Regions from separate parts of the Novosphingobium sp. NBM11 genome, predicted to be linked through region 3. Evidence: riboswitches for the same ligand, from Rfam matches in the RefSeq annotation. Region 3 holds a riboswitch; each other region holds the start of a gene.
What was found. A riboswitch is a leader RNA that binds a small molecule or an ion and turns the genes downstream of it on or off. The one in region 3 is predicted to bind cobalamin.

Region 1: linked by a shared signal. The riboswitch ahead of F1640_RS06500 (TonB-dependent siderophore receptor) and the one ahead of F1640_RS22310 (TonB-dependent siderophore receptor) in region 3 are both predicted to bind cobalamin.
Region 2: linked by a shared signal. The riboswitch ahead of cobW (cobalamin biosynthesis protein CobW) and the one ahead of F1640_RS22310 (TonB-dependent siderophore receptor) in region 3 are both predicted to bind cobalamin.

Annotation. Positions count from the first base shown of each region.
Region 1 covers NZ_VUOG01000001.1:1,369,593-1,379,962, forward strand. Annotated here, with positions in the region: gene F1640_RS06500 (TonB-dependent siderophore receptor) at 39-1,943, opposite strand; cobalamin riboswitch at 2,049-2,250, opposite strand; gene F1640_RS06505 (cell wall hydrolase) at 2,402-3,772, shown strand; gene F1640_RS06510 (hypothetical protein) at 3,923-4,156, shown strand; gene F1640_RS06515 (DsbA family oxidoreductase) at 4,208-4,909, opposite strand; gene nudC (NAD(+) diphosphatase) at 4,906-5,790, opposite strand; gene F1640_RS06525 (serine hydrolase) at 5,787-7,103, opposite strand; gene F1640_RS06530 (A/G-specific adenine glycosylase) at 7,131-8,189, opposite strand; gene F1640_RS06535 (DUF721 domain-containing protein) at 8,219-8,809, shown strand; gene F1640_RS06540 (thioredoxin domain-containing protein) at 8,809-9,552, shown strand; gene F1640_RS06545 (thioredoxin domain-containing protein) at 9,648-10,370, shown strand, end outside.
Region 2 covers NZ_VUOG01000001.1:511,004-521,373, forward strand. Annotated here, with positions in the region: gene cobI (precorrin-2 C(20)-methyltransferase) at 1-468, opposite strand, end outside; gene F1640_RS02500 (precorrin-8X methylmutase) at 465-1,094, opposite strand; gene F1640_RS02505 (cobalamin biosynthesis protein CobG) at 1,094-2,239, opposite strand; gene cobN (cobaltochelatase subunit CobN) at 2,236-5,520, opposite strand; gene cobW (cobalamin biosynthesis protein CobW) at 5,531-6,568, opposite strand; cobalamin riboswitch at 6,750-6,978, opposite strand; gene F1640_RS02520 (hypothetical protein) at 7,008-7,526, opposite strand; gene F1640_RS02525 (HoxN/HupN/NixA family nickel/cobalt transporter) at 7,519-8,565, opposite strand; gene F1640_RS02530 (TonB-dependent receptor domain-containing protein) at 8,647-10,370, opposite strand, start outside.
Region 3 covers NZ_VUOG01000003.1:435,125-445,494, reverse strand. Annotated here, with positions in the region: gene F1640_RS22325 (histidine phosphatase family protein) at 1-348, opposite strand, end outside; gene cobT (nicotinate-nucleotide--dimethylbenzimidazole phosphoribosyltransferase) at 345-1,361, opposite strand; gene F1640_RS22315 (DUF1636 domain-containing protein) at 1,372-1,779, opposite strand; gene F1640_RS22310 (TonB-dependent siderophore receptor) at 1,779-3,731, opposite strand; cobalamin riboswitch at 3,939-4,130, opposite strand; cobalamin riboswitch at 4,189-4,390, shown strand; gene F1640_RS22305 (hypothetical protein) at 4,635-5,207, shown strand; gene cobO (cob(I)yrinic acid a,c-diamide adenosyltransferase) at 5,204-5,806, shown strand; gene F1640_RS22295 (cobyrinate a,c-diamide synthase) at 5,803-7,092, shown strand; gene F1640_RS22290 (flavin reductase family protein) at 7,222-7,716, shown strand; gene F1640_RS22285 (heme-binding protein) at 7,744-8,226, opposite strand; gene F1640_RS22280 (PQQ-dependent dehydrogenase, methanol/ethanol family) at 8,253-10,319, opposite strand.

The DNA of each region.
Region 1 (10,370 bases), on a different contig from region 3:
AGGCCGGTGGGGTGGAAGAAGGCAAGGAGCCGCCCGCGTTAATAGCGCACCCGCGCGCCGATGAAGGCGGAGCGGCCCCAGGTGCCGTATCCGGCCGAGGTCTGGTACTTTTCATCGAACAGGTTTTCGACCCGACCGAACAGTTCGAAGAAATCCCCGAACGGCAAGCTGGCGCGCAGCGTGGTCAGCTCGTAGCCATCCAGCCGGGTGCGGTTGCCCGCATCGTCGAAGCTGTCGCTGACAAGGCGGACGTCCGCGCCCAGGGTCAGGCCAGCGAGCGGCGAGGTCCAGTCGGCCGAAACCGTCAGCGCGTTGCGCGGGCGGCGGGCGAGCGCCTTGCCGTAGTTCGCGTCCGCCACGGTCAGGTTGCGGGCGCGGTCATAGGTATAGACCGCCTGCGCCCGGAACGTGGGGCTGACATCGGCGCGCAGTTCCAGTTCCACGCCTTCGGCACGGGTCTTGCCGACGTTGTCGTAGAAGCCGAAGCGCCCGTCCGCGCACAACGGGCTGGTGGCCGAGAAGCACGATACATAGGCGATAAGGTTGCGCGTATCGCGCCGGAACCAGGTGGCCGAGGCGTGGAACACGCCATCGGCCGTGGTGTATTCGACCCCGGCGTCGTAGCTGCGGCTGCGTTCGGGGCTGAGCCCCTGGTTCCCGTAGTCCGAATAGAGCTGGTAGAGCGTGGGCGCCTTGAACCCTTCGCCATAGCTGGCGCGCAGGCGCAGCCCCTGCGCCACGCGGACGCTGCCGTTGGCACCGAACGTCGCCTGCGTGCCGAAGCGGCTGTGATCGTCGACGCGCACGCCGGCGGCAAGGCTGGCCCGGTCGGTGTACCAGCCGAGCAGCGCGTGGCCGCTGGACAGGCGCGCGCTGTGCTGCGCGTCGAAGCTGGACGAGAAGCGCGTCCATTCGCTGTCCCCGCCGAAATCGAGCGCGACATGCGCGGGCAGCGCGATGCGGCCGGTCAGGTCGACGCGCTGGCTGCGGCCCTTGTAGCCGTACTGCGGATCGGCGCCGTAGGTGGGATCGTAGTAGTTCCGGCGCGTATCGGCGAGCGCATAGCCGCCATCGAGCGTAAGCGCGCTGCCGGCATAGTGGAACCCGGCGCGGCCGGAGAACTGGCGGGTCTTCTGGTATTCCGGCGTGTCGCCGAACACGGTGTAAGTCGGCGGCGGATAACCGTCGATATCGAGCTTGCTGTCGGCATAGCGCGCGACGGCGTTGAGCGAGAGATCGGGGGTGAGGTTCACGCGCCCGCGCCCGCCGATGCGCCATTGGCGGTAGCCGTCCGGCTCGGTGCCGACCGCGGCGGCGGAAACGCCATCGGTGCGCGCGTAGCCGCCGTTGAGCGAGAAGGCATAGCGATCGTTGGCCACACCGGCCACGGCATCGGCGGAGACCGTTTCCTTCGCGCCATATTCGACGCTGGCCTCCGCGCCGTTCACTTCCTTGGTCGTCACCGCGATGACGCCGCCGATCGCGGCGCTGCCCCAGACCACGGAGTTCGAGCCGCGCAGCACGTCGATGCGGTCGATTCCGCCGGTCAACAGGTTGCCGAAATCGTAGCCGCCCGAGGGCGAGGACACGTCCTCCACGCGCACGCCATCGATCAGCACCAGCACCTGTTCGGATTCGGACCCGCGCAGGCGCACGCCGGTGAAGGCGCCAAGACCGCCGTTGCGCGAAAAGGTGAGACCGGGCACGCGCTCCAGCACGCGCGTCAGGTCAGCGCCCTGCACTTGCGCGATCTGCTCGGCGGTGATGACGGTGACGGCCTGCCCGGTCTGGTCGAGCCGCAGCTTGCTGCCCGTGGCGAGCACGGTGATCTGCGCATCGGCGGAGACGGCCGGCGCGGCGGGTTGCGCCATATCGTCCTGCGCCAGCGCCGGCGCAGCGGCCAACAGGGATGCGGTAAGGAAAAACAGATACTTGCCCGGCATTCTTCAGACTCCCAGCCCATGAACGAACTGCCGTTCATGGCGGGAGGACCGCCGGGCCAACGGGCGGAACTCGCGACGCGTGCGCCCGGTACACCCCGCCCGGCCGCGGAACGACCACACACCGGCAGGTCTCCTGGCTCTCCGGGTCATCGCCCCCTGCCCGCCTTCCCGGCCGTGCGGCCAGTGGCATCGTGGACAGGGCGCTCGCCGGATACAGTTGCGGGGGCAGCTCCGGTTGGGGACCGTGTTGGTCCTTCGCGGATTCCCTCTAGGCCCGTTGAAGGGCACCGGTGGCGTCGCTGCGGCGCGTAGCCCCGAACGGGGGCACGAGCAAGAGTCTTAACCGATTCACCCTATGACGCGGGTCTGTGCCGCCTTGGGACGGCGCGAACGCCGTGCGTGCGGGACCTGTCCGCGCGCGCTAGCGCAGGAGAGCAAAGGAACGCGTCCAAGACCCGATGCCGCTGGAAATCGCCTACCGTCCGTTCACCCTTCCGACCGGGGCCTTGCCCCCGGCTGCGGAGGAGAACGTGCGCACGGGCGACGCAGAGACGCGCCGCGATCACCTTCCCGCCAACGCCATTGCGGAAGCGGCCGATCCCGCCCCCCTTGTGCCCCGCCCGCGCGATTTTGCCGCGCGCATCCGCCGGCGCGACATGGTCTCGGTGCGGCGCCGGCTGCGGACCCCGTCGATGCTGCGCCAGCGGCTGGCGGGCGTGGCCACGATCGGCCTGTTCGCGATGGTGCTCGGCCCCATCGGCTGGGGCAGCCCCGGCGGGATCGACCGCGCCGCCGCGCAGGCCGAGGCCGGCCCGTTGCAGCCGTTCGAGCAGGCGGGCGAAAGCTTTCCCGGATCGGCCTTCTACTATGTCTCGCCCGACGATACCGGGCTGATCGCGCCCAACGCCGCCGAACAGGCCTGGGCCGCGCACCGCGATGACGAGGAAGTCGCGTCCGCCGTCGAACCCGCCGGCCCCGCCGCGCGGCCGATCTTCGCGCGCGGCAGCGGCGAGGACCAATGGCGCGCGCTGCAGTGCCTGACCGCGGCGATCTATTACGAGGCCGCTTCGGAACCCGACAGCGGCCAGCGCGCGGTGGCGCAAGTGGTGCTGAACCGCGTGGCGCATCCAGCCTTCCCCAATACCGTGTGCGGCGTGGTCTATCAGGGATCGGAACGGCCCGGCTGCCAGTTCAGCTTCGCCTGCGACGGATCGCTGGCGCGCCGGCCGATGGTGGCGTTCTGGGAACGCGCGCGGCGCGTGGCCCGCGATGCGCTGGCGGGCTACGTCTATGCCCCGGTGGGCCTTGCCACGCACTATCACACCAGCGCGATCCACCCCTACTGGGCCGACAGCCTGGCCTTCATCGGCACGATCGGCGCCCATCGCTTCTACCGCTGGAGCGGCGGCGCGGGACGCCCGGCGGCGTTCAACGCGGTCTATGCCGGAGGCGAGCCGATCGCCGCGCCGCATCCGCGCACCTGGACGCCCGCCCCCACCGACATCGCCGATCCGGTCGCGCTCGCCCGCGCCTACGAGGACGGCCGCCTGGCCGCGCTCCAGCAGCAGGCCGCGCCGGTGCCGGCCGCAACGTCCGCCGCGTTCGGGCAAATGCCGCTGCCCCACGCCACCGCGCCCGCCTATGCCCCGGCGATCGAGCAGCGCGGCGGCGATGCCGTGTTCCGCGCGGGCAACCGGCTGCCGGGCGCGCCGGCCACCGGTTCACAACCCGCCGGGTCCAGTCCGGCGGGAGCGAACCTGCCCGGCTCCAACGCAATCCGGCCCGAATACCAGAACAGCGGCAAGTGGATCGCGCAACCGCAGGGGTAGGGTGAGGAGGAGTTCCGCGACGGAGAGTGTGGCACGGCGTTTCGGAAACCAGAATATTCCGGGCTTTGGGCATAAGAAGCCCCTTCATGCTTGTGGCGGCGCTGGCGCTAGCCTGATAACAAGCGTTGCTCGAATGACGAGGGTTACAGATTGTTTGGCGATTTTGTTCTTGCGCTTGTCGGCTTCGGTCTTGTCGGTTTCATGATCAATCGGCTTTACGCTGGACTTACGGATCGACAGCTTCCCGTGAAGGGGCAGGTGTACTCTCGAGCGTCGCGGCCAATTGCATATTGGATCACCATGACGAACGCCACCATCGGCCTGATTTTAGGATCGGGTATTGGTTTTGCAGGGATTGTACTGCTGTTTGGTCGCGGAAACTGATTTTCGCGAATACCCGATAGCGGCAGCCCATTCCGGCATTTGCCACACGCCCTAGGCTCCCGCCGCCGCCTCGCGCGCGATCACGCGGCGCAGGGCGTTGGCATAGACGTCCGGTTCCTGCGCGCCGGGGATCAGGTATTTGCCGTTGACGACCATTGCCGGCACGCCCGAAATGTTCCAGTCCCACGCCTGCTGCTCGCCCGCCACGACGATCGCGGCCAGTTCCGGATCGTCGAGCGCGGCTTGCGCGCGGGCGCGGTCCAGCCCCGCGCTTTCCGCCACATCGAGCAGGACCGCATGGTCCGAAACGTTGCGGCGGTGCTGGAAATGCGCCGCGAACAGCGCCAGCTTCAGCCGCACTTCGGTTTCCGCATCGTAATCGCGCAAGGCATGGACCAGCAGCGTGTGCGCGGCGCGGGTGTTCCACATCATCGCGGGCGGCGGCGTGCCCTCGCCCGACCAGGACAGGCTGGCGCCGGCGCGTTCGGCGATGGCCAGCAATTGCGAGCGGCCTTCCGCCGCCTGTTCCTTGCTGCGCCCGTACTTGCGCATGATATGCGCGCTCTGCTCCTCGCCTTCGGGCGGCATGTCGGGGTTCAGCTCGAAGGGGTGGAAGCGGATCGTCGCCGTCACCTCGTCGCCCAGGATGGCCAGCCCCTTTTGCAGCTGGTGGTAGCCGATCACGCACCACGGGCACATCACGTCCGACCAGATGTCGATCGTCACCGGCTTTGGCGTAGCGGGCGCGGTCATCGGGCGATCCACCATTCCAGCAGGTGCCGCGCCACAGCGTGCTGCGGGGGCGCGATGAAAGGCCCTTCCTCATCGCCGTCCAGCGCCGCCCGCACTTCGGCGCGGGTGAACCAGCGCGCCTCTTCCAGTTCGGTGGTGTCGACGGTGAGCGTGGGATCGTCGGTCAGGCTGTGGCAGCCGATCATCAGCGACGAGGGGAACGGCCACGGCTGACTGGCGACATAGGTCACATCGCGCACGATCACGCCCGCTTCCTCCTGCACTTCGCGCGCCACCGCGCCCTCGATCGATTCGCCCGGTTCGACGAACCCGGCGAGCGCCGAGAAGCGGCGCGGGGGAAAGCGCGGCTGGCGGCCCAGCAGCAGGTTGCCCTGATGCTCCACCAGCATGATCGTGACCGGATCGACGCGCGGGAAGTGCTCCGCCTTGCACGCTTCGTTCGTGCAGGAACGCTGCCAGCCGCCCTTGGCGAGCACGGTGGCATGGCCGCAGCGGGCGCAGAAGCGGTGCCGGGCGTGCCAGTCCACCAGGCTGCGCGCGCCGCCATAGATCGCCAGATCCTGCGATCCCAGCATCGTCATCGCCTGCCACAGGCGCGGGTTGGGCGGCGCGACACTGCCCACCAGACGCGGCGCGACTTCGGCGAAGCAGCCGCGTCCGTCCTCGGTCAGCCCCAGAAACACCAGTTCGGCCTGCGGATCGGCATCGGCCAGCGTGCCCCAGTCCAGCCCGCCTTCGGGCGCGAGCAGCGGGTCCAGCCCGTCCAGCCGCAGCAGGCGCGCGCGCCAGTTCATCAACCCGGCAAGCTTTTCCGGATCGGAGCGGACATGGTCCGCCCGGTCGAGCGCGCTGCCGGCAAAGGCGATGGTGGTTCCGTTCATGCGGCTTTCTTTCCACGAAACAGGTCTGCGATCACAGCCTTGGGGAAGTCCCTTTGCACCGGATAGGCTTCGGAGGGCATGTATTGCGTATAAAGGCCCGCCCGGTTGCCCACGCGATGGTTGATGAAGGCGATCGTACCGGCGGCGCCGGCCCAGCCATACGTCCCCGCATCCACGCCGATGCCCACGCGCCCGCCGGCGCCGAAGCCCCCGCCCGCGATCATCGTGCCGTCGGTGGCGGTGCCGGCGGGAAGCAGGTTGCTGGTGCCCAGCCGCACCGCCGCCTCGCTCATCACGCGCCGCCCATTGATCACGCCATAGCCGAGCAGCATGGTAAGGAAACGATCGTAATCGCGCGGGGAACTCACCAGCCCGGCGCCGCCGAACGGAAACGCCGGCGGATCGAGATAGATCGAGGACGGCGCCGGATCGAGCGGCACCACGAACCCGCCGAGCACGCCGTAGTTCGAGGTCAGCCGGCCGACTTCGCTTTTCGGCACCTGGAACCACGAACTGTCCATGCCCGTGGGGCCGAAGATGCGATCGTGCAGGAAGCGGTCGAACGGCTGGCCCGATACCACCTCGATCACGCGGCCCAGCAGATCGAGCGCGACCGAATAGCTCCATTGCGTGCCGGGTTCATAGACGAGCGGCAGATCGGCCAGACGGTCCGCGAACTCGGCAAGGCTGCGGGGCATGTCGGCGGGTTGCTGCATGCCCGGCAACGGTAGCCGCGTGATCTGGCCGGGCACGATGCCGGCCTGTTCGTAGGCGGCCTTGATCGGTCCCTTCTGGATGATCGAATAGCCCAGCCCCGCCGTGTGAGTCAGCAGGTGGCGGATCGTGATCGGCGTTTTCGCGGGCCGCAGATCGGTGATCGAGCCGTCCGGCGTCACCTGCACCTGCATCTTCGCGAACTTCGGCAGCACGTCCGACAGGGGCTGGTCGAGCCGCAGCCGGCCTTCGTCGATCAGGATCATCGCGGCCATGCCGGTGACCGGCTTGGTCATCGAATAGACGCGGAACAGGCTGTCCATGGTGACGGGGGCGGCTTCGCCCTTCGTTTCGACGCCACGCGCGATGCTTTCCGGCGCGGCGCTGCCCCAGCCGAGCGCCGCGATCATCCCGGGCAGCTTGCCGCCGGACACGTAACCATCGAGCAGTTGCGTCACCGCCGGCCATTGCGCTTCGGCCGCCGCGCTGGCGAAGGCCAGGCGGGGGAACAGGGTGGCCCCGGCTCCCACAAGCATGCCGGCACGCATGATGTCGCGCCGGGAAAGGCCCTGGAACGCGGGCAGAACTTCGCTTCGCATGGGGTCTTCTACCGCCTCTCGCTCATCCTACGCCCCGGCCAGCGCCAGTTGCGCCGCCTTGGCGAATACCGTGGGCAAGCCGGCCTCTTCGATCCCTGCGAGCGGCCACCATTCTCCCTCGGCCAGACTAGCACCGCCAGCGGCATCGCAAAGCATCAATTGCAATTCGAGATCGAAATGGCTGAAGGTGTGCCGGACCAGCCCGCCCGAGCGCCAGCCACCGGCCAGCGGCGGTTCACCGTGGCCATCGGCGCGCGCGTTCCAGCCATCGTCGGGCAAGGCGCGCATCCCGCCCAGCATTCCCTTCCCCGGCCGCCGCACCAGCCAGACCGCGCCATCGCGCACGATCCAGAACGCGCGCCCGCGCCGCGTGGGCCGGGCCTTCTTCGCCGCCTTCACCGGCAGGCGCTCCGGATCGCCCTCGGCATAGGCCCGGCACTCGTCACGTATCGGGCACAACAGGCAGCGCGGCGCCTTCACGGTGCAGACCGTCGCGCCAAGGTCCATCATCGCCTGCGCGAAATCGCCCGCGCGCACTTCGGGCGTGATCGCGTCCGTTGCCTCGCGAATCGCCGGGCGCGCACCGGGCAGCGGCTCCGTGATGGCGAACAGCCGCGCCACCACGCGCTCGACATTGGCATCCACCACCACCGCGCGCCGCCCGAACGCGATCGCGGCGACGGCGGCAGCGGTATAGGCGCCCAGCCCCGGCAAGGCGCGCAGGGCTTCCTCGGTATCGGGGAACGCCCCGCCCATCGCCGCCACGGCGCGCGCGCAGGCGAGCAGGTTGCGGGCGCGGGCGTAGTATCCCAGCCCCGCCCAGGCAGCCATCACATCGGCATCGTCCGCCGCCGCCAGATCGATCACCGCCGGCCAGCGCTGGGTGAACTTCGCGAAATAGGGGCCGACGGCGGCAACCGTGGTCTGCTGGAGCATCACTTCCGACAGCCACACGCGGTAGGGGTCCTGCGTTGGCTCCCCCGGCAGCCGCCGCCACGGCAACCGGCGCGCGTGGACATCGTACCAGGCGAGCAGCTCGCCGGCGATCGTACCCGCACCCGAATTCGTCTCGCCACTGGTCTGCATCGCGCCGCTATGGCATGGCAGCACGCAATATGGAACGCGAAGCAGGAAAGCCCCGGAACGCCCCGCAAAAGACCGGCCACAAGGCGGGTCAAAACGCCGGCAAGCCGTTCGAGCGCGCGCGTGGCGGAGAGGCGCGGCAGATCGCCGACCTGATGCCCGCGATCGGCCGCACCGCCTTTCGCCGCTTCGGCTTCGTGCAGAGTTCGGTGGTCACGCGCTGGCCCGAGATCGTGGGGCAGCACCACGCCCGGCACTGCGCGCCCGAATCGATCCGCTTCCCGCCCGGCGAAAAGGCCGATGGCATTCTCCAGCTGGTCGTCACGCCCGCGCACGCGCCGCTGATCCAGCACGTGATTCCCGAGATCATCGAGCGGGTGAACCGCTTCTTCGGCTATCGCGCGGTGGCGCGTGTCAAGATCCGGCAAGGCCAGGTTCAGGCGCCGCGCGGGAATGACGGCGCGCGGGCCGCGCCGCCTTCGCTCAAGCCCATTCCCATGGAACTGGGAGAATCGCTGCGCGACATCGGCGATCCGGAACTGCGGGCCGTGCTGGAATCGCTGGCGCGCAACCTGGGCGGGAACATTTCGGACGGCAATCAGGACGAGGAAAAGACACAGTGATGCGATCGATCGTGCGGGCCCTGAGCATGCTGGCGCTGGCCTTGGCCGGAATGATGACATGGACCACGGCGGGTGCTGCGGCGGGGACGGGGGCCGGGACCGCAGCGGGCCGCCTGCCCGCCACCACGCGCCCGCCGACCACGATCGTCACCCGCACGGCCACCGAAAGCCACATCCTGGGCAACCCAGCCGCGCCGGTGAAGCTGGTGGAATACATCAGCTATACCTGCCCGCACTGCGCCGAATTCCACCATGAATCGCTGGCGCAGCTCCAGATCGGGTTCATCGGCAACAGCAAGGGTTCGGTCGAGATCCGCAGCTTCGTGCGCGATCCGGTGGACATGACCGTAGCCCTGCTGACGCATTGCGGGCCGCCGTCGAAATTCGTCACCCTGCACAACGCCTTTCTGGGCAGGCAGGCCGACTGGATCGGCCCGATGGTTTCCGCCAACGCGGCCCAGCGGCAGCGCTGGACCGCCGGCGATTTCGCCAGCCGCACCCGCGCTATCGCCAGCGATTTCCATTTCTACGAGATCATGGCGACGCACGGCTTCGACCGCCCCGCCACCGACCGCTGCCTGGCCAACAAGGCCCTGGCCGACAAGCTGGCCAAGGGCACGCAGGACGCGGTGGACAAGGACTTCGTCACCGGTACGCCCAGCTTCGTGCTCAACGGCGTTCCGCTTTCGGGCACCTATACCTGGGAAGCGCTGAAGCCGCAGATCGAAGCCCGCCTGCACTGATCGGCCACGCACGTTCTTCAATCCGGCTTCAATCCAGCGCGCGGATCGGCTAGCCCTTGTCCCAAGCGCCACTTCCAATTCCGGGAACAGCATCCATGAAACTTACCCGTAGCCGTCTTCTCCTGCTTGCCCTGCCGCTGGCGCTGGGCCTTTCCGCGTGCGGCAAGAAGGATGAGGTGGGCGCCGGAGCCGAAACCGCCGCGCCGATCGCGAAGATCGCGCCGCCGGCCGGCAAGGCGTGGACCGACGTGATCAGCGCCACGCCCGATGGCGGCTACCTGATGGGCAATCCGCAGGCACCGCTCAAGCTGATCGAGTTCGGCGCGCTGAGCTGTTCGCACTGCGCCGCCTTCTCCAAGGAAGGCTTTCCCAAGCTGAAGGACGAATACATCGCCAGCGGTCGGGTCAGCTACGAACTGCGCCTGTTCATGCTCAACGCGCTCGACGTGCCGGCCGCACTGCTGGCCACTTGCGGTTCGCCCGAGGCGGTGATCCCGCTGAGCGAACAGTTCTGGGACTGGCAGCCCAACATGTTCACCAACCTGCAGAAGGATGAAGCCCGCTTCAAGGCGCTGGCCGAACAGCCGCCGGCGCAGCGCTTCGCCGGCATCGCCCAGCTGGGCGGCATGACCGACTTCTTCGCCGCGCGCGGCATCGCCGCCGACCAGGGCGCCAAGTGCCTGTCCGATACCGCGAAAGCCACCGAACTCGCCAATCGCACCGACAAGGCGACCAAGGACTTCAACGTCACCGGCACGCCCACATTCATCCTGAATGGCAAGAATCTGGAAGTTGCAAGCTGGCAGGAACTGGAACCG
Region 2 (10,370 bases), on a different contig from region 3:
GCCCCAGGTGATCGGGATGCCGGTTGCGTTCCACGCCCCGGCCATGCCGGTGATACCCGGCACCACTGCCACCGGAACCGTGCCCGCCAGCCGGGTGTGCAAATGCATGAACGAACCGTAGAAAAACGGATCGCCCTCACACAGCACGACCACGTCTTCGCCTGCCTGCGCCAGCATGACCAATCGCTGCGTGCATTCGGCATAGAAAGCGGAAAGACAGTCGTTGTAGCGCGGGTCGGATAACGGAATCTCGGTCGTCACCGGATATTCCATCGGGATTTCGATCACGTCGGGGCGGAGCATTCCTTCAACAATCCGCCGCGCCTGACCCGGCCGCCCGGCCTTGCGGAAATAGGCCACGTGGCGGGCGCCGCGCACCAGCCGGTCGGTGCGAACGCTCAACAGATCGGGCGCACCCGGACCCAAACCCACGCCGTGGATCGTCCCGCAGGAAAGGGCCGCGCTCATTCGTTGCCGCTCGCCAAAGCGTTGATCGCAGCAACCGTGATCGCGCTGCCGCCCAGCCGCCCTTCAACGATGCAGCACGGCACCGGCGGCGCGGCCCATAACGCGGCCTTGGATTCCGCCGCGCCGACAAAGCCCACCGGACAGCCGATGATCGCCGCAGGGCGCGGGCAATCGGGATCTTCCAGCATATTCAGCAGATGGAACAGCGCGGTTGGCGCGTTGCCGATGGCCACCACCGCGCCTGCCAGATGCGGCCGCCACAGTTCCAGTGCGGCGGCAGAGCGGGTGTTACCCATTGCCCGCGCCATGTCGGGCACTTGCGGCGCATTCAGGGTGCAGATGATCTGATTATCAGCAGGCAGCCGCGCACGGGTGATCCCTTCGGACACCATCCGCGCATCGCACAGCACCGGCGCGCCAGCGGCCAGCGCCGCCCGCGCCGCACTGGCAAAGCCGGGTGAGAAGCGGATATGCGCGGCAAGGTCCACCATCCCGGCGGCGTGGATCATGCGCACCGCCACCGGTTCCTCATCAGCGGAAAAGGGCGCCAGATCGGCTTCGGCGCGGATCGTGGCGAAAGACTGGCGATAGATGGCCGCGCCATCGGTTTCATAGATATGGGGCATCAAGCGGCTCCGAAATGGGCGAGAAGCTCGGCTGGGCTGAGCGCAGAGCGAACTGGCAACGCACCGGCGGGTGCGTTCAGGGAAAGATCGAACAGGCCATCGCGGCCGGTCAGCGTGACATCGGCGGCGCGCTGGCGGGCGCAGCCCTTGGCACAGCCCGAAACATGCAGCCGCCCGGCGACATGCGGTGCAAGGCGGCGGGCAAGATCGCGGGTTTCAACCGAGGCCTGCGGGCAGCAGGGCGCGCCGGGGCAAGCATCGACATGCAGCAGCGGGTCGGCAGGATTATCGATCAGCCCACCGGCGCAAACGGCAGGCGCGCCTTCCACCAGCAGCACACGCCACGGCGTGATCCGCACCGCTGCGGCGGGCGATGCTTCCACCATCCCGGCCAGTATCCGCGCCTCTATCCGGCCAAACGGCAAGCCATAGGCCCAACTCCCATCACGGAGGCCCAGATCATGAAGGCCCGGCACGATGCAAGCAGCCGACGGCGCGGGCAGAATGTCGCCACAGGCCCATTCGGGCAGGACCAGCCGGTGTCGCGCCATGCGCCCCGCTTTCGCGCCGCCGCTGGCCGCAAACCAGTGGGCGAGCGCGATCAGCGCGTCCACTTCCCTGCCAGCAGCAACCGCCATACCGGTGGCGCGGCCATCGGCGCGCAGGATCAGACCGCCATCGCCGCCGCGCTCAATGCGGAAATCGCCCGCCTCGCCACCCAGAATGCAGGTCTGACCGGCATCGATGGCAAAGCACACTTTACCGGGCAGATCGGGCAACTCATCCAGCCGGGTCAGCAATGCGCCCGCAATGCGGTGGCTGTCATCACCGGCGCGCCAATCCGGCGCGACCAGAATGTTGCGCCGCTGTTCGATGACAGGGTCAGGGTCCACCAGATCCAGCACAAGCAACCGGTCGAGCAGCGCCTGCCAGCCAGTTTCAGGCACCCCGCGAAGCTGGAGATTGGCGCGGGCGGTCATGTCGATCAGGCCATTGCCGTGCACCACGGCGGCATCGCACAGGCCCAGCACTTGCGCCCGCGTCAGGCGGCCAAGCCGAGGCTTTACCCGCACCAGCAGCCCGTCGCCCGCCATCATCGGGTGCCAGGCATCGGGGCACCAGCCCTTCACCGCAAAACTGCTCATGCCCTGTCCTCAAGCCTTGGCAGGCTGGCGAGGATGGAATTGCGCCGGGTCTGCCACAGCCCGGCGGCATGGAGCGCGGCAAAGCGGGCTTCCATCGCCGCCAGCGCAGCCGGATTCTCGCGTTCAAGAAATGCGCGAACATCGGTCTGGCCCAGTGTCGCGTCGTGATAAAGGTCGAACAGATGCGGCGGTACGCTGCCTGAAAGGTGCGCAAAGGCACCCATATGGTCCAGCGTCGCGGCCAGTTCTGCCCCCCCGCGAAAGCCGTGCCGCATCATGCCCGCCACCCAGCCTGGGTGCGCCGCGCGGGCGCGGACCACGCGGGCGATCTCTTCGGTCAGGGTGCGCGCAACGGTGCGCCCCGGATCGCGATTGTCGAGGTGGTAGAGCGCCGCCGAACCACCGATCAGCGCCTTGGCAGCGGCAAAGCCCGCCTCGTGCGCGGCATAATCGGCGGCCAGCAGCAGATCGGTTTCGGGCAAGTCCTGAAGATGGACAAAGGCGTCCGCTCCTTCAACACGCTGGCGCAGGCCGTCAGGATCGGCAAAGGTTCCGATCGCATCGGAGGCTGCGTCAAACGCATGGTCCGATGCCGCCAGCCATGCCTCACCAGCAGCGCGCCGGGCCGCTTCAGTATAGACCTCGGCTGCATCGCCAAGACCCAGTCCATAGCTGCCGGGGGCCGGGCCATAGACGCGCGGTGCCGCAGCCTGCCCTGCAAACGGGTTCCAGTCCGCCGGTTCATCGCGCAAACACAGCGCGCGCACCGCTTGGCCAAACAGTATCGGCAGCGCAGGAAAGGCATCGCGGAACAGGCCGGAAATCCGCAACGTCACATCGATACGCGGCCGGTCCAGCAGCGCCAGCGGCAGGATTTCGATGCCTGTTACCCGTTCGGACGCGGTGTCCCACAGCGGCTTTGCGCCCAGCAGGTGCAGCGCCATGGCGAATTCCTCGCCCGCCGTGCGCATCGTGGCCGATCCCCACAGATCGAGCACCAGCCCGCGCGGATAATCGCCGTGATCCTGCAGATGCCGCCGGATCAGCTCCTCTGCCAGTGTCACCCCTTGGGCATGGGCCGCGCGTGAAGGCACGGCGCGCGGGTCTATCGCATAAAGGTTTCGCCCGGTTGGCAGCACATCGCTGCGCCCGCGAAAGGGGGAGCCGGAGGGACCGGGCGGAACGCGGCGTCCGTCGAGTGCCGCCAGCAATCCGGCCCGCTCGGCTGCGCCCTGATCTCCCCGCCCGAACACATGCAGCCCGCCACCGAACTGGCTGTCCTTTACATCGCAAACGAAGCGGTCGATCCGGGTGATCGCCTCGACCAGCGTGGCCGCGTCATCAAGGCCCAGTTCCGCCTCAAGTCCCAGCACGCGCGCTTCGTCGCGGATGTTCACTTGCAGACGGTCGCGGCGGGCCGGGTCCAGCCCGCCAGCGTTGGAGAATTCATCCAGCAGCGCCTCGATCCGGGCCAGCCCCGCACCGCTTTGCGTTTGCACCAGTGGCGGGGGAACGTGCCCGATCGTAACCGCGCTGATCCGGCGCTTGGCCTGCGCCGCTTCGCCGGGATCGTTGACGATGAACGGATAGATCACCGGCATCGCGCCGGTCAGCGCCTCGGGCCAGCAAGCATCGGACAGCGCGACTGATTTGCCCGGCAGCCATTCCAGTGTGCCATGTGCGCCGACATGCACCAGCGCGTCCACGCTTCGCTGGCGCAGCCACAGGTAGAACGCCACATAGCCATGGCGCGGGCAGCGGGACAGGTCGTGATAGTCGCCGTCGCGATGGGCGCGCTCGCCGCGTTCGGGCTGCAAGGCTACCAGCGCGTTGCCGATGGGCAGCGCGGCAAAACGGAACGCGCCATCGGCGGCGGCAGCATCGGCTTCCGGCTCGCCCCATGCGGCGAAAAGTTCAGCGCGCAGGGTATCGGGCAGTGCTGCCAACGCCTTGCGGTACTCTGCCAGCGGCCAGTGCTGATGTGTGCATTCAAGGAGCGCTGCCAGTCCGGCCTGCGCGTCAGTGGCATATCCCGCCTCGGCCAGATCGGCCAGGATCGCCTCGGCAGAAGCCAGCGCATCCAGCCCCACGGCGTGGGCGATCTGGTATGCCTTGCCGGGATAAGTCGACAGGACCAGCGCAACCCGCCGCTCGGCAACCGGCGTTTGGGCAAGTGCGATCCAGCCCGCTACCCGCGCGGTGATCGCTTCGATCCGGCCGGCATCGGCGCGATGGATGGTACGGGCAAAGCCAAGCGCGGGATCGCGCGTCCCCGCCTCCTTGAAGCTGGCGATGCCTGCAAACACCCGCCCGTCAATTTCGGGCAGCACCACATGCATGGCAATGTCTGCGGGGGAAAGCCCGCGCGACGCCGCCGCCCATCCCGCGCGCCCGGACGTGGCCAGCGCCAGCTGAAACACGGGAACGCCCGCGCCATCAAGCGGGGTGGCGCCGTCCTCGCCCCGCGCGGAAAAAGCGGTAGCGTTGATGATCGCTACCGGGCCAAGTCCGCGCACCCAGCGGTCCACCTGTTCGCGCACCTGCGGGGCTTTCAGCGAGGGGACGAAGATCGACAATGCATCGAAACCGCGCTGCTCGAACGCGGTATGCAGGGCGGCAAACGGGTCCAGATCGTGGGCGGTCAGGTAAGAACGATAGAACACGATCAGGACCAGCGGCCTTGCCGGATCGCGCACAAAGGCTTCAGGATCGACCACGCCAAAGCCGGGATGCCAGCCTCCCGCCATCGGCAGCGGATCGCATGTCCGGGCGGGGGCATCAATCAGCCCCGCCAGCTGCGACAGCGCGGCAAGCGCCGCCTGCGCCGCCCCTGCACCGCCAGCATCGCACCACTGCGCAAGTTCGCGCAATGCAGGCACCGGCACGGTCGAAACCGCATCCAGCCGCGCGTCCTCCCAGCCGTCGCCGGGCAGCACGGCCAGGGCGATGCCGCGCGACCGGGCCAGCGCCTCGACCTGTTGCAGCCCGTAGCTCCAATAGGGCGTGCCGCCGATCAGCCGGATCAGGATCGCCTTTGCACCCGAAAGTGTCCGCTCGACATACGTGTCGACCGACAGCGGATGCATCAGCGCCGCCAGATTGGCGAGCCGCAGCGAAGGGAACGCCACATCGCCCGCGCGGGCCTGATGCCATGCCGCCGCGAATGCGCCCAGGTCGCTGTCCGAAAAGGACAGGACCACCAGATCCGCAGGCTCTTGCCCCAGATCCTGCGGGACGGCGGTTTCCTCCATCCCGTGCGTTTCGCGGAAAATGACGTGCATGGCCCGCGCCTTACGCCAGCAGCACCGCGCGAATGGCGTCTGCATCGACATGATCGTGCTCGGCAATGGCGACCAGCGTGGTGCGGCGCGGCTCGTCAGGCCGCCACGGGCGGTCGTACTGGTGGCGCACCCGCGCGCCTACCGCCTGCACCAGCAGCCGCATCGGCTTGCCCGCAACGGCGGCATAGCCCTTCACGCGCAGGATATGGTGATCGCGCGCCAGCGTTTCGATCCGCGCCACAAGCACTGCCGGATCGGCGATCTCGCCCCATGCGATGACGGTGCTGTCAAAGTCGTCGTGCTCGTGGTCGTCATCTCCATCATGGTGCGATGGGCGCGCGGCGATGTCGTCCTCGGCAGCGGCATCAAGGCCCAGAATCACGCGCGGATCGACCACGCCTTCGGTCAGTTCGATCACCGGAACCGGGCGACTAAGCTCCGCCGCGATGATCGCGCGCGCTGCGGCGACACCTTCCGGACCTGCCAGATCAACCTTGGTCAGCAGAATCATGTCGGCGCAGGCAAGCTGGTCCTCGAACACTTCCGAAAGCGGCGTCTCATGATCGATGCTGGGATCGGCGGCGCGCTGGGCGTCAAGCGCGGCCACATCGGGCGCGAACCGGCCTGCCGCCACCGCTTCGGCATCGGCCAGCGCCAGCACACCGTCCACGGTGATCCGGCTACGAATCGCGGGCCAGTCAAACGCCTTGAGCAGCGGCTTGGGCAAGGCCAGACCCGATGTCTCGATCAGGATGTGATCCGGGCGCGGATCAAGCGCCAGCAGCTTTTCCACCGTGGGGATGAAGTCATCCGCCACGGTGCAGCAGATGCAGCCATTGGCCAGTTCTACGATGTTTTCCGCCGGGCAATCCGGAATGGCGCAAGATTCCAGAATCTGGCCATCCACGCCCAGCGAGCCGAATTCGTTGACCACCACCGCCAGCCTGCGCCCGCCCGCATTGCGGATCAAATGGCTGATGAGCGTGGTTTTCCCCGCGCCCAGAAAGCCCGTAATGATGGTGACAGGCACCTTTGACAGGTCGGCCACAAGCAATTCCTCCGCGCGCCAGAGCGACAAACGGCGGGGCTTGCCGGACAAGTCCGGTCGGCGCATCGCAACGGGCAGGCGCGATGAAGCACCCGTTACCACGCGGCCGTGCAGCCCCAGCCGCACAGCTTCGTCGCTCAGACGGAGAGTTACCGTGCCGTGACCATCCCCTGGATCAGGCAAGAGCGACCGGTGCGCCGGCAGGTCTCCTGGCTCGCGGGTCACAGCTTGATGCACGCCTTCCCAGACTTTGCGCCAAAGCGCTGTCCAGTGGCAGCTCCTGTGTTCAGGAGCATGTGCATCGCGCTATCCGCTTACAGTTGCAGGGACAGCCACGGATTTGGGAGCAAGCTCCCGCACCGCATTCCCGATTAAGCCCCTTGCGGGGCACCGGCGCGATCATTGAAGGGCGGGTTGCCCCGGTCCTTCGCCGCGCGCTCTAGACGAAAATGCCAGCCAAGCCAATTGAAGTTGTTGCTTCATCCTCTTTACGCCATCGCCTTATCTCGGATGGGTTGGCTGCCAGGCGCTCGATCGCATCGCAGGGATAAGTCCAGAGCGTTATTTCGGTTACGCCTTTTCTGATCCTGGAAGCCCCCGATAGGGCCAAGCGGCCGTCCTTGGCCCACCGTGTTCGCTCGCGGGACGTGATGCAGAGAATATCCTCGACCTGCCGTTGACTGACAGGCTTGCACGCTATCCGGAAAAGCCGTTTCCGTATGGCATCGACGAGATCTTCCGCAGCCTGCCTTGAATTCGGATCAAAGACACAACTTTTTCTGGATTTAACGAATGTTCCGTTGGAACGAGCCATCAGCATCCGGATCGCCGCGTCGCGCTCGCCGTGATGTACGCGAAGCCCGAGCGGCATTCGGACATCAAGATCGATTGAGACGGTGCAGGACTGGTCATCGTGGCTGAGTATGACGCAACGATCCACGCAGTGACGGTCAGGCAACGACCGAAACCTCGATTTCATCGAACCGCTTCCAGCGATAGATCGCGTAACTCGCCAGCCAGCAGAACACGAAAAGACCGATGATGGCGAAGCCCAGACCATTGAAATTTTCGCCCAGTTCAGCGGCGACCCGCCATGGCCTACCCGTAAGGGCCAGCTTGTCGCCAATCAGGGCCAGCGTTTCGATTCCACCAATGACAATCGCCACGATGGCCGAGATCAGGGTAATGGTGATGTTGTAGTAGAGCTTGCGGATCGGCTTCACGAAGGCCCATTCATAAGCGCCCAGCATCACCACGCCGTCCGCCGTATCGATGAGGGCCATACCGACCGCGAACAGGGCGGGCAGGACCAGGATTGTCCCGATCGACAGGCCATCGGCGGCCTGGCTGGCCGACATGCCCAGAATGGCAACTTCGGTTGCTGTATCGAACCCAAGCCCGAACAGAAACCCCAGCGGGGCCATATGCCAGCTTTTGTTCACGAGGCGGAACATCGGCCTGAACAGTCTGGAAAGCAGACCGCGCCCACCCAATAGCAGATCAAGATCGTCCTCGGCATAGCTGCCGCCTGCACGAACATGGGCAAAAGTCCGCCAGACAGAGCGCAGGATGACCAGGTTCATGCCGGCGATCGTGAACAGGAAAAGCGCGGAAATCACGGTTGCAATCACGCCACCGATTTCCTTGAAAGCGCCAAACTGCGACAGCGCGCTGGCCGTCACCGCAATGATGATCGATGCTATGGCAATGATTCCGGAATGCCCGATCGCGAACCAGAATCCGACCGAAACCGGACGCTGCCCGTCCTGCATCAGCTTGCGGGTCACATTGTCGATCGCCGCAATATGATCGGCATCAACCGCGTGACGCAGGCCCAGCCCCCAGGCAAGCACGGCGGTGCCGAGCATCAACGGCTGTGCATGAAACAGGCTGAATGCCCAGACCCAGACGCCAATGTTGGCGGCGATCAATCCGGCAAACAAGGCACCAATTCGTCGGCGCAGAGACAGGGACGGCAGTGTCTTCGTGAGGGGCATGATTGGCTCGGCGATTGAGGAATGAACAAACGAAGGACGGTGCCGCAGACGTGCCGCAGCGCCGCCCATCAAGGGATTTCGCTAGAAATTGACCTTTGCGCCAATCCTCACAGTTCGAGGCTCGACCACGCGGCTCAACCGGCCTTCCACCGGAGCACCTGCATCAAAGGCGGGGATGTAGGACTCGTAATAATAGGCGATGTCCTTGTCTCGGCTGTCGAAGATGTTCAGCACTTCTCCAAATATCTCGACCTTCTTGCCCTTCCACGCGGCCCGGGCATTCATGACCGTGCTGCCCCGATCCCGGACACTGTTGTCCTCGACAAGCGGAGAAGGTCCAAGGTGGCGCACCCGAATGCTGGCTTCCCAGGGATCAAGAATGATGGCGGCACCTGCTGAAGCCGCGTTCTCGAATGCATTGGGGATGTGATCGCCATTGTCGAAGCGCGCATGGCTGGCGGTATAGTTTCCATCAAGCGCAAGCCAAGGGAACGGCCGCCAGAAGGCGACGATTTCATAGCCATGACGCCCACTGGCACCCGACGGTTCAACAGCATTGGAATCGCCAATGAAACGAAGTTCGCTGCCGACATGCAGCCACCAGTAAGTCGCGGTTAACGTGACCCCTGAGAATTGAATGCGTCCTCCCAGTTCCTTGCCAATGCCGCGAACCAGAACGGGAACAGGCGTGTCCCTGTTGACCGCACCCCGAACATCATTGGAATGGAATCCACGGCCCCAGTTGGCGTAGAGTTCAAGATGCGGCGTAACCTGATAGGCGATTGACGCCTTGGGAGAGAGAATCGACGCTGAGCCACTGCCTTCGCCCAGCGACGCCGCAACAGAATCTCGTGCACGCACGGAATAGTGATAATAGTCCCCGCGAAGACCACCTGTCACACGCAGTCCCGCCAAGGGTTTCCAAGCGACTTCGCCGTAGAGCGCGGAAGACAATTCCCCGACCCGGTAGTGCCCGAGTGACGCAAGAAATGCGCGGGCAGCCGTTCGATCGACACCAACATTCCCGACGGCGTCGTATCTGTTTTCGGTGCCAAGGCTCACAGCCAGACTGTCAGCGATTTCCCAATGTTTTTGTGCGGACAGCCCGAGGACCCAACGCCGGTCGAACTGCTTGATCTGCGCGCTTGTGCTATCCGGATCGGTGTAAGTGGGGTTCGAGAACATCGACCAGTCATAAAACTGGGCATAGACATTGGCGCGCCATGTCGGTTGCTTGACCGCGATGTTAGCCACCAGGCGCGTCGTCTCACCCCGCGCGGAAGGATCTGGAGAGCAGAACACATCCGCACACAACGCCGTGCCGATAATGCGCTCGGGGATTTGCTCGGTTGGGTGCCATGTCGCCCGGTAGGCATGGAGAGATGCCTCCAATGTGCCCGCACCGGTCGGCATCCTATATTTCGCGAACCCCGAGTAGTGGCGCAGACGTTCAGGTTCCTGCCACGGTCCGTCATAGGTCTTGGCCTGGGCGACAAGCGTGAGGTCTCCAGCACCCAGGTCGTGCAATGTTCCGCCCGCAGCGACGCTGCGCCAACCATATGATCCAGCCTCGGCCGATGCCCATGGCCGGTCATAACCCTTGATGGTCGTCATATAGGCTGCTCCCGCCAGAGCGAAATCACCGCCATCGGCGCGGTAGGGCCCTTTACGAAAATCCTCCCGGCCCACGATCTCCGGAATGAGCCCGTTGAGGTCGAGATAGCCATGACCATGTCCGTGGGTACGAAAGTTCATCTGCACATCATCGATATAAGTACTGAAGTCAGACCCATGGTCGAGGTTGA
Region 3 (10,370 bases):
CCAGCGCTCGCCGCCCGGCGGGGGGCAGGCATCGGGATCATCCCAGAACCGGGCGAGATCGGCCTGCGGCACGGCGTCCGGGGCACGGCCGTCCCAGGCTCCGAAATCGAGTTCGCGCCAGCGCGGATCGACAGCCAGCGGCAAGGCGCGGGCCTGCGCGAGCGCTTCCGCCGAGGCCCGCGCGCGCCGGAGATCGGACGTGACGATCCCCGCGACGTCCAGCGCCATCGCCGGCGCGAGCAGCCTTGCGCAGCCGGGATCGTGCGCCGCAACGTCGGTGTGCCCCAGCAGCAGGCCGGGCCGCAGCGGCGGACCGTGCCGCAGCAGGTGAAGCGTCACGGCTTTCATAGGGCCTGCGCCACCGCCGCTTCGGCAAAGGTCGCCATGCCGTTGTGGGCGGCAAGGGCGGCGCGCACCAGTGGCACCGCGACCGCCGCGCCCGATCCCTCGCCCAGCCGCAGATCGAGGCGCAGCAGCGGCTCCAGCCCGAAGTGCCCGAGCAGCCGCGTATGCGCCTGTTCGGCCGAGCAATGCGCGGCAAGGCAATGATCGGTAAATGCGGGCTGTGTGGCGACCAGCGGAGCAATCGCCGCGCAACAGATGAACCCGTCAAGCAGCACCGGCACGCGCAGCCGCCGGGCGGCCAGTATCGCGCCGGCCATGGCCGCGATTTCGCGCCCACCAAGCCGTCGCAACGCCTCGAACGGGGTAACGCTCTGCGCACCATGCAACGCCAGCGCGCTTTCGACGGCCGCGACCTTGCGCGCGATGCCGGCGGCGTCGACGCCGCTGCCGCGCCCGCACCAGTCCACCGCATCGCCACCGAAAGCCTGCGCGCACAGCGCGGCGGCGGGCGTGGTGTTGGCGATCCCCATTTCGCCCACGAAAAGAAGATCGGTATCCGCCGCCACGCTTTGCGCCCCGGCATTGAGCGCGGCGAGGCATTCCGCCTCGCTCATCGCCGCCGCGCTGGCGATGTCGCCGGTCGGGCTGTCAAGATCGAGCGCGACCACGGACAGCGCCGCGCCGCACGCCCGCGCCAGCGCGTTGATCGCCGCGCCGCCGGCCTGGAAATTCGCGACCATCTGCGCGGTCACGTCCACGGGAAAGGCGCTGACGCCGCGCGCGGCCACGCCGTGGTTGCCGGCGAACACGGTCGCCCGCACCCGATCGAGCACCGGCCGTTCGCGCCCCTGCCAACCCGCCATGAACAGCGCGATCTCCTCCAGCCGCCCCAGCGATCCCGCCGGCTTGGTCAGCACCGCCTGCCGCGCGCGCGCCGCGGCCAGCGCGGCATCGTCGGGCCGCGGCAAGGCGTCGAGCGCGGCGCCGAACGCTGCCGCATCTTGGAAGCGGATCATGGGCAGACAATCATGGGCAGACATGGCCTTCAGGCGGCGTGCGCGTGATGAAGTGCCCCTTCACGCCTTCCGGCCATTCGGCATAGGGCACCACGCCTTCCCTGCTTTCGGCGTGGCGCGCGGCATAGCTCAGGATCGCGCGGGCCGCCGCCTCGTCGGGCGTGAAGCCGCCCAGCACGTAGCCAATCCGGCCGGGCGCGCGGATATGGACCGTGCAATGGCGCTGGCAGGCGAACAGGCAGGCCATTTCCTGCACCGCCACGCCGGCAAGGGCCGGTTCCTGTGCCTGAACCTGCCGCAAGGCCTCGGCGAGCAGCGCGCCACCGCGCCGCCCGCCTTCGTCCTCGCGCCGGTCGGCGGACAGGCGGCAGGTGGAGCAGACCACCACTGCCGGCCCCGCTGCAACCGCGCGCAGCATCAGAACCGGCTCCGCAGGCCGATGTAGACCGTCCGGCCCAGGCTGCCGTAACCGCTGGCGGTCTCGTAGTGCCGGTCGGCCAGGTTTTCGATGCGGCCATGGACCGTCAGCCCACCAGCCACGCGCCACTGCACGCGCAGGTCGACCAGCCAGTAGTCGGGCAGGGTCGCGCGGCTGCCCGCGCGGTCGAACGTTGCGCCGGCGTAGCGCGCGGCCACGCTGGCCTTCACCCCTTGCGGCAGCTCGATCCCGCCTTCGATATCGGCGAGATGGCGCGGCACGCGGGCAAGCTGGCGGCCGAAGTCGGCGCCGCCGGGCGACCGGTCCTGCGCGGAGATCCAGCTGTAGTTGGCTTGCGCGAACAGCACGCCGATCCGCGCATCCCCGCTCAGTTCGATGCCCCGCGCGTGCGCCTTGCGGACATTGGCGTAATAGCCGAAGCGCGTCGTGGTGGTGCTGGGCACGTAGCAGGACGCGGGCAGCGCGCCGCTGGTGGGGCAATAGGCGAAGTCGATCAGGTTGTCGGTGTCGCGCTCGAACCATGCCGCGGAACCGTGCAGCACGCTGCCCAGCGTCTGCTCGAAGCCGGCCGACCAGCCCCTCGCCCTTTCGGGCCGGAGGTCCGCGTTGCCGTAGAGGCTGAACAGCTGGTAGAGCGACGGAGCCTTGAACCCGTCGTCATAGCTGGCGCGCAGCACCGTCCTGCCCGCGTTGGGTGTATAGACCCCGCCGGCGCTGAACACCGTGTTGCCACCGAAGCGCGACTGGTGATCGTAGCGCACGCCGCCGTTGAGCGTCAGCCCGGCAAGCGGCGTCGCGCGCAGCTCGCCATAGAGGCTGTCAGTCGAAGCGGTCTGGGGCACCAGTGTGTAGGGCGCGGTGTTGTTGCCCGGCGAGGCCGTGGTCATCCGCTGTTCCTCGCGCTCGGCGCCGAACACCGCCTGCACCGCGTCGGAAAGGCGCAGCGATCCCTGGTACTCGAAGCGGCGGACGCGGCCGTGGGCATCGAAGTTCAGCGGACGGATCGCGCGGGCGGGGTCGTAGTTCTCGCGGTCCGTCTCGGTCTGCATCGCCGCCAGCCGGTTGGTGAAACGGCCATTGAGCAGCGCCAGATTGAGCCCCGCATAGCCCGACCATTCCTTCGTCCGGCCATAGATGAGCGAATCGCCCGCCGTGCTGTCGAAATCGTTGCGCGCGTCGGCCCAGTAACCGCGCAGGTCCAGCGACAGGTTCGGCGTCAGCTTGACCGTGGCTGTGCCACTGGCGGAGGTGCGGCGGTATCCGTCGGGCTCGGTGCCGTTGCTGCGCGCCGAAATGCCGTCGGTGGAGAAGGTCGAGGCGGACAGCCGCCAGTCGACCAGCGTGCCCGTGCCGCCGACGCCGGCTTGCGCGTTCACCGTATCGTGCGTGCCCGCCTCGACCGCCAGGCCGCCTTCCAGCGGCTTTTCCGCCCGGCGCGTGGTCACGTTGATGACGCCGCCGATCGCGTCGCTGCCCCACAGGATCGATTGCGGACCGCGCAGGATCTCGATGCGTTCGATGTCATCGACCAGCAGGTTGGCGAAAGCATAGCCGCCGGACGTGGCGGAAGGATCGGACAGGCGCATCCCGTCGATCACCATCACCGACTGGCCAGCGTCCGCGCCACGGATGCGCAGCGACGTGGCGGCGCCGTAACCGCCGTTGCGCGACAGGCTGATGCCCGGCGTGCGGACCAGAAGATCGGTCACGGCCAGCGGCTGCGCCTGGCGGATGGCCGCCTCGTCCAGCACGGTGACGGTGGAGGAGACGCGATCCTGCGCGACCGGCGTGCGCAGCGCGGTGACGACGATGGAGGTGTCGGGAACGGCGTCAGGGGCCGGATCTTCGGGGTAAGGGGCAGCATGGGCGGCCACGGGAAGGCCCAGCGAAAGGGAAAGGGCAGAAACAACGGAACAACGGGTCAGGCGCATGGTGCGGTTCCCTGGATACGAACGGCGATGACCTGCCGCTCGGACCGCAAGGAAAACGCCCGCCGCGCGACGCCCCGGCGAGGTGGCCGGAGGGCACGAGACGACGCTTCCCGCACGGTCTTCCCGGCAGGCAGTGGCTGTCGTTGCGCGAGGGATCGTCCCGCCTTTGGCGCGGGAACCTCGAACGTCCGGTGCACCCTGCCCGAACGAAGAACGACCGCGTCAGGCAGGTCTCCTGGCTCACGGGTCAATGCCGGTCCGGCCGCCTTCTCAGGACGGTGAAGTCCCAATGGCGTGATGGCCGGTCGGCTCGCCGCTTACAGTTGCAGGGGCAGCCGGGGTTTCGCACCCCGTTCCCTTTTGATCCCCTTCCGGGGAACCTGTCGCAGAGCGGCGGATAGCTTCGCGCCGGCGCTGCCGCAAGCGCGAATGCTTGCGGCAGCGCACCGGTTCGCTTATCACCGGCGGCGTAACGGGTGCCCGAAAGGGCTTAATCGGGAAGTCCGGCCGGCGGAAATCCGCCGAATCCGGCACTGCTCCCGCAACTGTGACCGGTGAGCGCATCGCCATCATGCCATTGGGGTTCCGGCCCTGAGAAGGCGGCGACAGGCGCGATGATCCGGGAAGTCAGGAAACCGGCCCGCTATCGTCGTTCCTTCGCGCGGGCGGGATGCACCGGGCGGACGAGGGCTTCTCCCTTGGCGGACGACATAAGTGCGTTTGTTGCCGAAGGGGGCCTGTGATGAACTGCGTCTGACATCCACGACAACCGCAGCAGGCGTGCGCCCCGGCCCCGAGCTTTCGGTTCCGCGCCCGCCCGCGCATCGCAAAGGCCCCCGCGCCGCAGCCGATGGTCGCGTGCGCGGCCACAACGCGAAATCCAACCCGTTCAGGAGACCCCTCATGGTCCGTAATACCCGGTTCGAACTGTCCGTCTTCGGGCTTCTCGCCCTCGTCATGCTCATCACGCGCAGCCATTCGCTGAGCCAGGTCATCCACCTGCCCGATACCAGCCTGGCCAGCTTCTTCGTGCTCGGCTTCTTCGTCCGCCGCGCGGCCGCGTTCGGCGCGCTGTTCCTGCTGGGCTATGCCATCGACGTGGTGGTGATCGGCTGGTTCGGCCAGTCGGCCTTCTGCTTTACGCCCGCCTACGGGATGCTGGTGCCCGCCTATGGCGTGATGTGGCTGGCCGGACGGTACGCGCAGGCCCGGCTGGGCGAAAGCCTGGCCGCCCTGCCGATCATGGCCGTGCTGCTGATCTGCGCCACGTTCGCGTCCGAACTGCTTTCGAGCGGCGGTTTCTACTTCCTCGGCGGCCGCTTCGCCGATCCGACACTCGCGGGCTTCCTGCCCCGCATCGGGCGCTATTTCCCGTCGACGCTGTGGGCGACGCTCGGTTGGAGCGGCCTGGCCGCCGCCGCGTTCTCGCTGCTGTTCCTGATCCGGCCCGAGCTGCGCGAAAGCGAGCGCCGGTGAGCGGGTCCGAAGACAACGCGCACCGCGAGCGCACCCGCCGGCACAAGGCGGTGGTCGACGCCAAAATCGCCGCCGCCACGCGCGACAAGGGCCTGCTGCTGGTGCTGACGGGCAACGGCAAGGGAAAGTCCTCCAGCGCCTTCGGCATGGTCGCGCGCACGCTGGGATACGGTCGCAAGGCGGCCGTGTTCCAGTTCATCAAGGGGGCCGAGAACGTGGGCGAGCGCGCCTTCTTCTCGCGCCATCCCGACGTGATCTGGGAAAAGTGCGGCGAAGGCTTCACCTGGGAAACGCAGGACCGCCAGCGCGATATCGCCGCCGCGCGCGCCGGCTGGGAAAAGGCCAGGGCCGCGCTGGCCGATCCGGCGATCAGCCTCGTGGTGCTGGACGAGCTGACCTACCTCGTCACCTATCGCTATCTCGCGCTCGACGAGATCATTCCCGCGCTGGAAGCGCGACCGGCGATGCAGCACGTCGTCATCACCGGCCGCGCCGCCGACGAGGCGCTGATCGCCGCCGCCGACACCGTCAGCGCGATCCGCGACGTGAAGCACGCCTTCCGCGACGGCGTGCGCGCGCAGGAAGGGATCGACCGGTGAAGGCGGCGCGGTGCCCGGCCCTGCTGGTCAGCGCGCCGGCATCCGGGCAAGGCAAGACGCTGGTGACGGCGGCGCTGGCCCGCCGTCACCGCCAGGCCGGGCGCAAGGTTCGCGTATTCAAGTGCGGCCCGGACTTCCTCGATCCGATGATCCTCGAACGGGCGAGCGGCGCGCCGGTCTATCAGCTCGACCTGTTCATGGTGGGCGAGGCCGGATGCCGCCGCCTGCTAGCCGATGCCGCGCGCGAGGCCGATCTCATCCTCGTCGAAGGGGTGATGGGCCTGTTCGACGGCGATCCGTCCGCCGCCGATCTGGCCGCCCGCTTCGGCCTGCCGGTGCTGGCGGTGGTGGACGGCAGCGCCACGGCGCAGAGCTTCGGCGCGCTGGTCCATGGGCTTGCCTCCTACCGCGACGACGTGCGGGTGATCGCGGCGCTGGCCAACCGCGTTGCGGGAGAGCGTCACGCCGCCATGCTCGGCCAAAGCCTGCGCGGCGGCGTGCAGTGGCTGGGCGCCCTGCCCCGCGATGCCGGGATCGCCTTTCCCGAGCGCCATCTCGGGCTGGTGCAGGCGGACGAGATCGCCGATCTCGACGGGCGCATCGACCGGGCGGCCGCCGCGCTGCCGGGCGACGCCTGCTGGCTGCCGGCGCCGGTGGATTTCGCCGGACACGAAGCCCACACCTCCGCGGGACGCGATCTCGCCGGACTGCGGATTGCCGTCGCGCAGGACGCGGCGTTCGGTTTCCTCTATCCCGCCAACCTCGATTGCCTGCGCGCGATGGGCGCCACGCTGGCGTTCTTCTCGCCCCTCGCCGATGCCACGCTGCCCCCATTCGACGCGCTGTGGCTGCCCGGCGGATACCCGGAACTTCACCTCGACCGGCTGGCCGGCAACCACGCCATGCGCGATGCCATCCGCGCGCACCATGCGGCGGGAAAGGCGGTGCTCGCCGAATGCGGGGGCATGCTCTATTGCCTGGAGGCACTGGACGACGGCAAAGGCGCGCACGCCCCGATGCTGGGCCTGATGCCGGGCCGGGCGACAATGCAGGCGAGCCTTGCCGCGCTGGGATTGCAGGACATGGCCTTGCCCGCGGGCAGCCTGCGCGGCCACACGTTCCACTATTCCAGGATGGATACCCCGTTATCCCCCGTTACCCGGGCCAAAAACCCCGGCGGCCGGACCGGCGAAGCCCTGTTCCGGCAGGGATCGCTGCACGCCACCTACATGCATTTCTATTTCCCCTCCTCGCCCGCCGCTGTCGCCAGCCTGTTCGGGGCATGACCCGGCTGGGTCCTGCACATGAAGACGGACGATTCCTGCGCAGATCGCATATAACCCGCGTGGCGCGATGCGATAAATCCGGCGCAGTTTCGCATCCCGGGATCAGGCAGGCAATCGATGGCAATCAACATGACCACGACCATAGACAGCCGGCTCAAGCGCGTGCTGCGGCACATGCCCGCGCCGGTGGGCATCGTCACCAGCTTCGATCCCGCAACGAACGCACCCGTCGGCCTCGCCATGTCAGCGATCATGCCGGTGTGCCTCGATCCCTGCGCCATGGCCATCTGCGTCAACCGGTCGGGATCGAGCCACGACGCGATGATCCGCGCGGGGCGTTTCTGCATCAACCTGCTGCATGACGCGCATGACGCTCACATGGCGCCGTTCGCCGGTGCGGCCGCGCGCGAGGAACGCTTCGCGCAGGATGACTGGCACCAGCACGGGCCGGTCTGGTTCATCGAAGGGGCGCCCGCGAACATCTTCTGCGACATTCGCGAGCGCGTGCCCTATGGAACCCACGATCTGCTCGTGGGCGAGGTCTACGACCTGTTCGACAACGGCGGCGAGGATATCCTTGGCTGGGCGAACGGTGCGCTCGGCCGGATCAACCCGCTGCGGTAACCTTCCCTGCGAAGGCGCCGGCCATGCTCAATCCGCTTTCGAACCTCCGCTCAGCCCCGCCTGCGCGATGGTCTCGTCTTCATCGGGCGCGCCGCCACTCACGCCGATCCCGCCGATAACCGCGGAGGCCGATGCGATCGGCAGACCGCCGGTGACCATCACCACGTCGGGAACCGACAAGGAAGCGGGCTTCCCACCATCGACCTGCTGTTCCAGCATCCGCGTCGGCACACCGACCGCTGCCGCAGTAATCGCCTTTCCTTCCGCGACCTTGAGGCTCACGAACGAAGCCCCGTCCATCCGCTGAGCCAGGATCACGCGCCCTTCGCGGTTGACCACCACGATGGACACCGCGCGCTGCATGGCGCTGGCCTTGCTGGCAGCCGAAGCCGCCATGCGGATCGCATCCTGCAGCGCCAGCATGGGCCGCACCGTCTGCGCCGCCGCCGGTATGCCCGTGCAGAACAAGCATCCGGCCATGGCCGCCAGAGCAACAAAGAAAATCCGCATCCTTTATTCCCCGCTCAATGCCCCGATCAGTGCATGGTCTTGGCGCCGGCTTCGTCCTTCTTCACCGGCGCGGCCAAATAGGCATGGATCGCCATTGCATCGTCCTTGCTCAGCACATCGGCGAACGAGGCCATGCCCGCGTAAGAATAGGCGCCGCCCAGCACGATCTGCTCGAACACCTCGTGCGTTTCGGGCGCCATCTTCCAGAGATCCGGGTAGCCGCCAGGGCTGTCTGCCGAAGCGTGGCAGCGCAGGCAATTGTGCGCGAAAAGCTGCTGCCCACGCCTGACCTGCTCCTCGCTACCCCGGAACCTTGCGGGAGCGGGCACAAGCGGCGTTGCCACAACGCGCGGCGGCAGCCTGGGCTGGTCACCTCCGATCCGGAAGACCAGGAGGCGCGGCGCGTTGACCCGGTCCATCGCCGCCCATCCCGGCAAAAATGACCGATTCATCGCGCCACCGAACCCGGCCGCGACCGCAACATACTGAGTGCCATCGATCGTGTAGCTCATCGGCGAAGCCAGAATACCGGTGCCGATATTGATCCGGTGCAGCAGCGTGCCACTGCGCCCGTCATAGATGTTGAGATAACCATCGGCCGACCCCTGCATGACCAGGCCGTTGCTGGTGGTCATTGTCCCGCCGCTCCAGAACGGCATGACGCGAGAGGTCCAGGCCACCTTCTGCTTCACCGGGTCCCAGGCTTTCAGCACCTGTTCGAAGCGCGGCGCGGGCTGGCCCGCCAGCACACTGGCATCCTGCGTTCCGCCCCAGGACGCCACGGTCGGGAAAGCGCCGACCGATCCCTGCACGTTGCTGTAGGGGCGATAGGGCGTGGGGGCCATCGAGAAGATCATCGGCGCTTCGAGGACCGGAATATAAACAAGTCCCGTTTCGGGGCTGTAGGACATCGGCGGCCAATTGTGTCCGCCGGCTTCTGAAGGCCAGACCAGCTTGGCCTTTTCCGAAAAGTTCGACTGATCGGAGATGACCGGCCGTCCGGTCTTGAGATCGACGCGATCGGCCCAGGTGACCGTGGTGTATTTCTCGGCCGACAGCAGCTCGCCGGTCAGGCGGTCCAGCACGTAGAAGAACCCGTTCTTGGGCGCCTGCATGATGACCTTGCGCCGCTTCCCGCCGATATCGAGATCGGCCAGGATCATGTTCTGCGTGGCGGTGTAGTCCCAGCTATCGCCGGGCGTGGTCTGATAGTGCCACTTCTTGCGACCGGTATCCGCATCGAGCGCGACGATCGAGGACAGATAGAGGTTGTCACCACCCGCCGGGCTGCGCAACCACAGCGGGTGGGGCGATCCGTTGCCCGTGCCGAGGTAGACGGTGTTGGTGTCCGGATCGTAGACGATCGAATCCCACGGCGTTCCGCCGCCACCCAGGTCCCAGGCCGAATGCGGGTCCCAGGTCTTGCGCGCCTCGGTCACGTCCGGGCTTTCGTCCGGCCCGGCCTGCGGATCGCCCGGCACCACGAAGAAGCGCCATGCCAGCTTGCCGGTGCGGCGGTCATAGGCGCTGGCATAGCCGCGCACGCCCATCTCGCCGCCGCCATTGCCGATCACCACGACATTGCCCGCCACGCGGGGCGCGCCGGTGATGGCATAGCTGCGCGACCGGTCGGTGATCGTATCGGCCTTCCACAGCGGCTTTCCGGTCTTCGCGTCGAGCGCCACGAGATAGCCGTCGAGCGTGGCGACATAGACCGTGCCATCGACCACGGCGACGCCGCGATTGACCGCGTCGCAACAGGTGCGCCGGGCAAACGATCCGTCGACGTCGGGATCGTACTGCCACAGGAGGCGACCGGTCCGCGCATCGAGCGCATAGACCACGCTCCACGGCCCGGTGGCATACATCACGCCATCGACTACTACCGGCGTGGCTTCCACGCCGCGATTGGTCCGCCCGCGCACCACGAAGCCGTCGAACTCCCAGGCGACCCCCAGCTTGCCCACGCTGGCGGCATCGATCTGCCCTTCGGGATAGTGATAAGCGGTTTCGAGCGCCCACTGCGGATCAGGCGCCTGTGTGCCGGCCAGGGCGTGCCAGCCCGCCAGCCCCGCAATGATCCCGGCGGACATGCCCAGCCATCCCCTGCCGAACCACGTGTTCCTTGCTGTCCCGTGCATTTC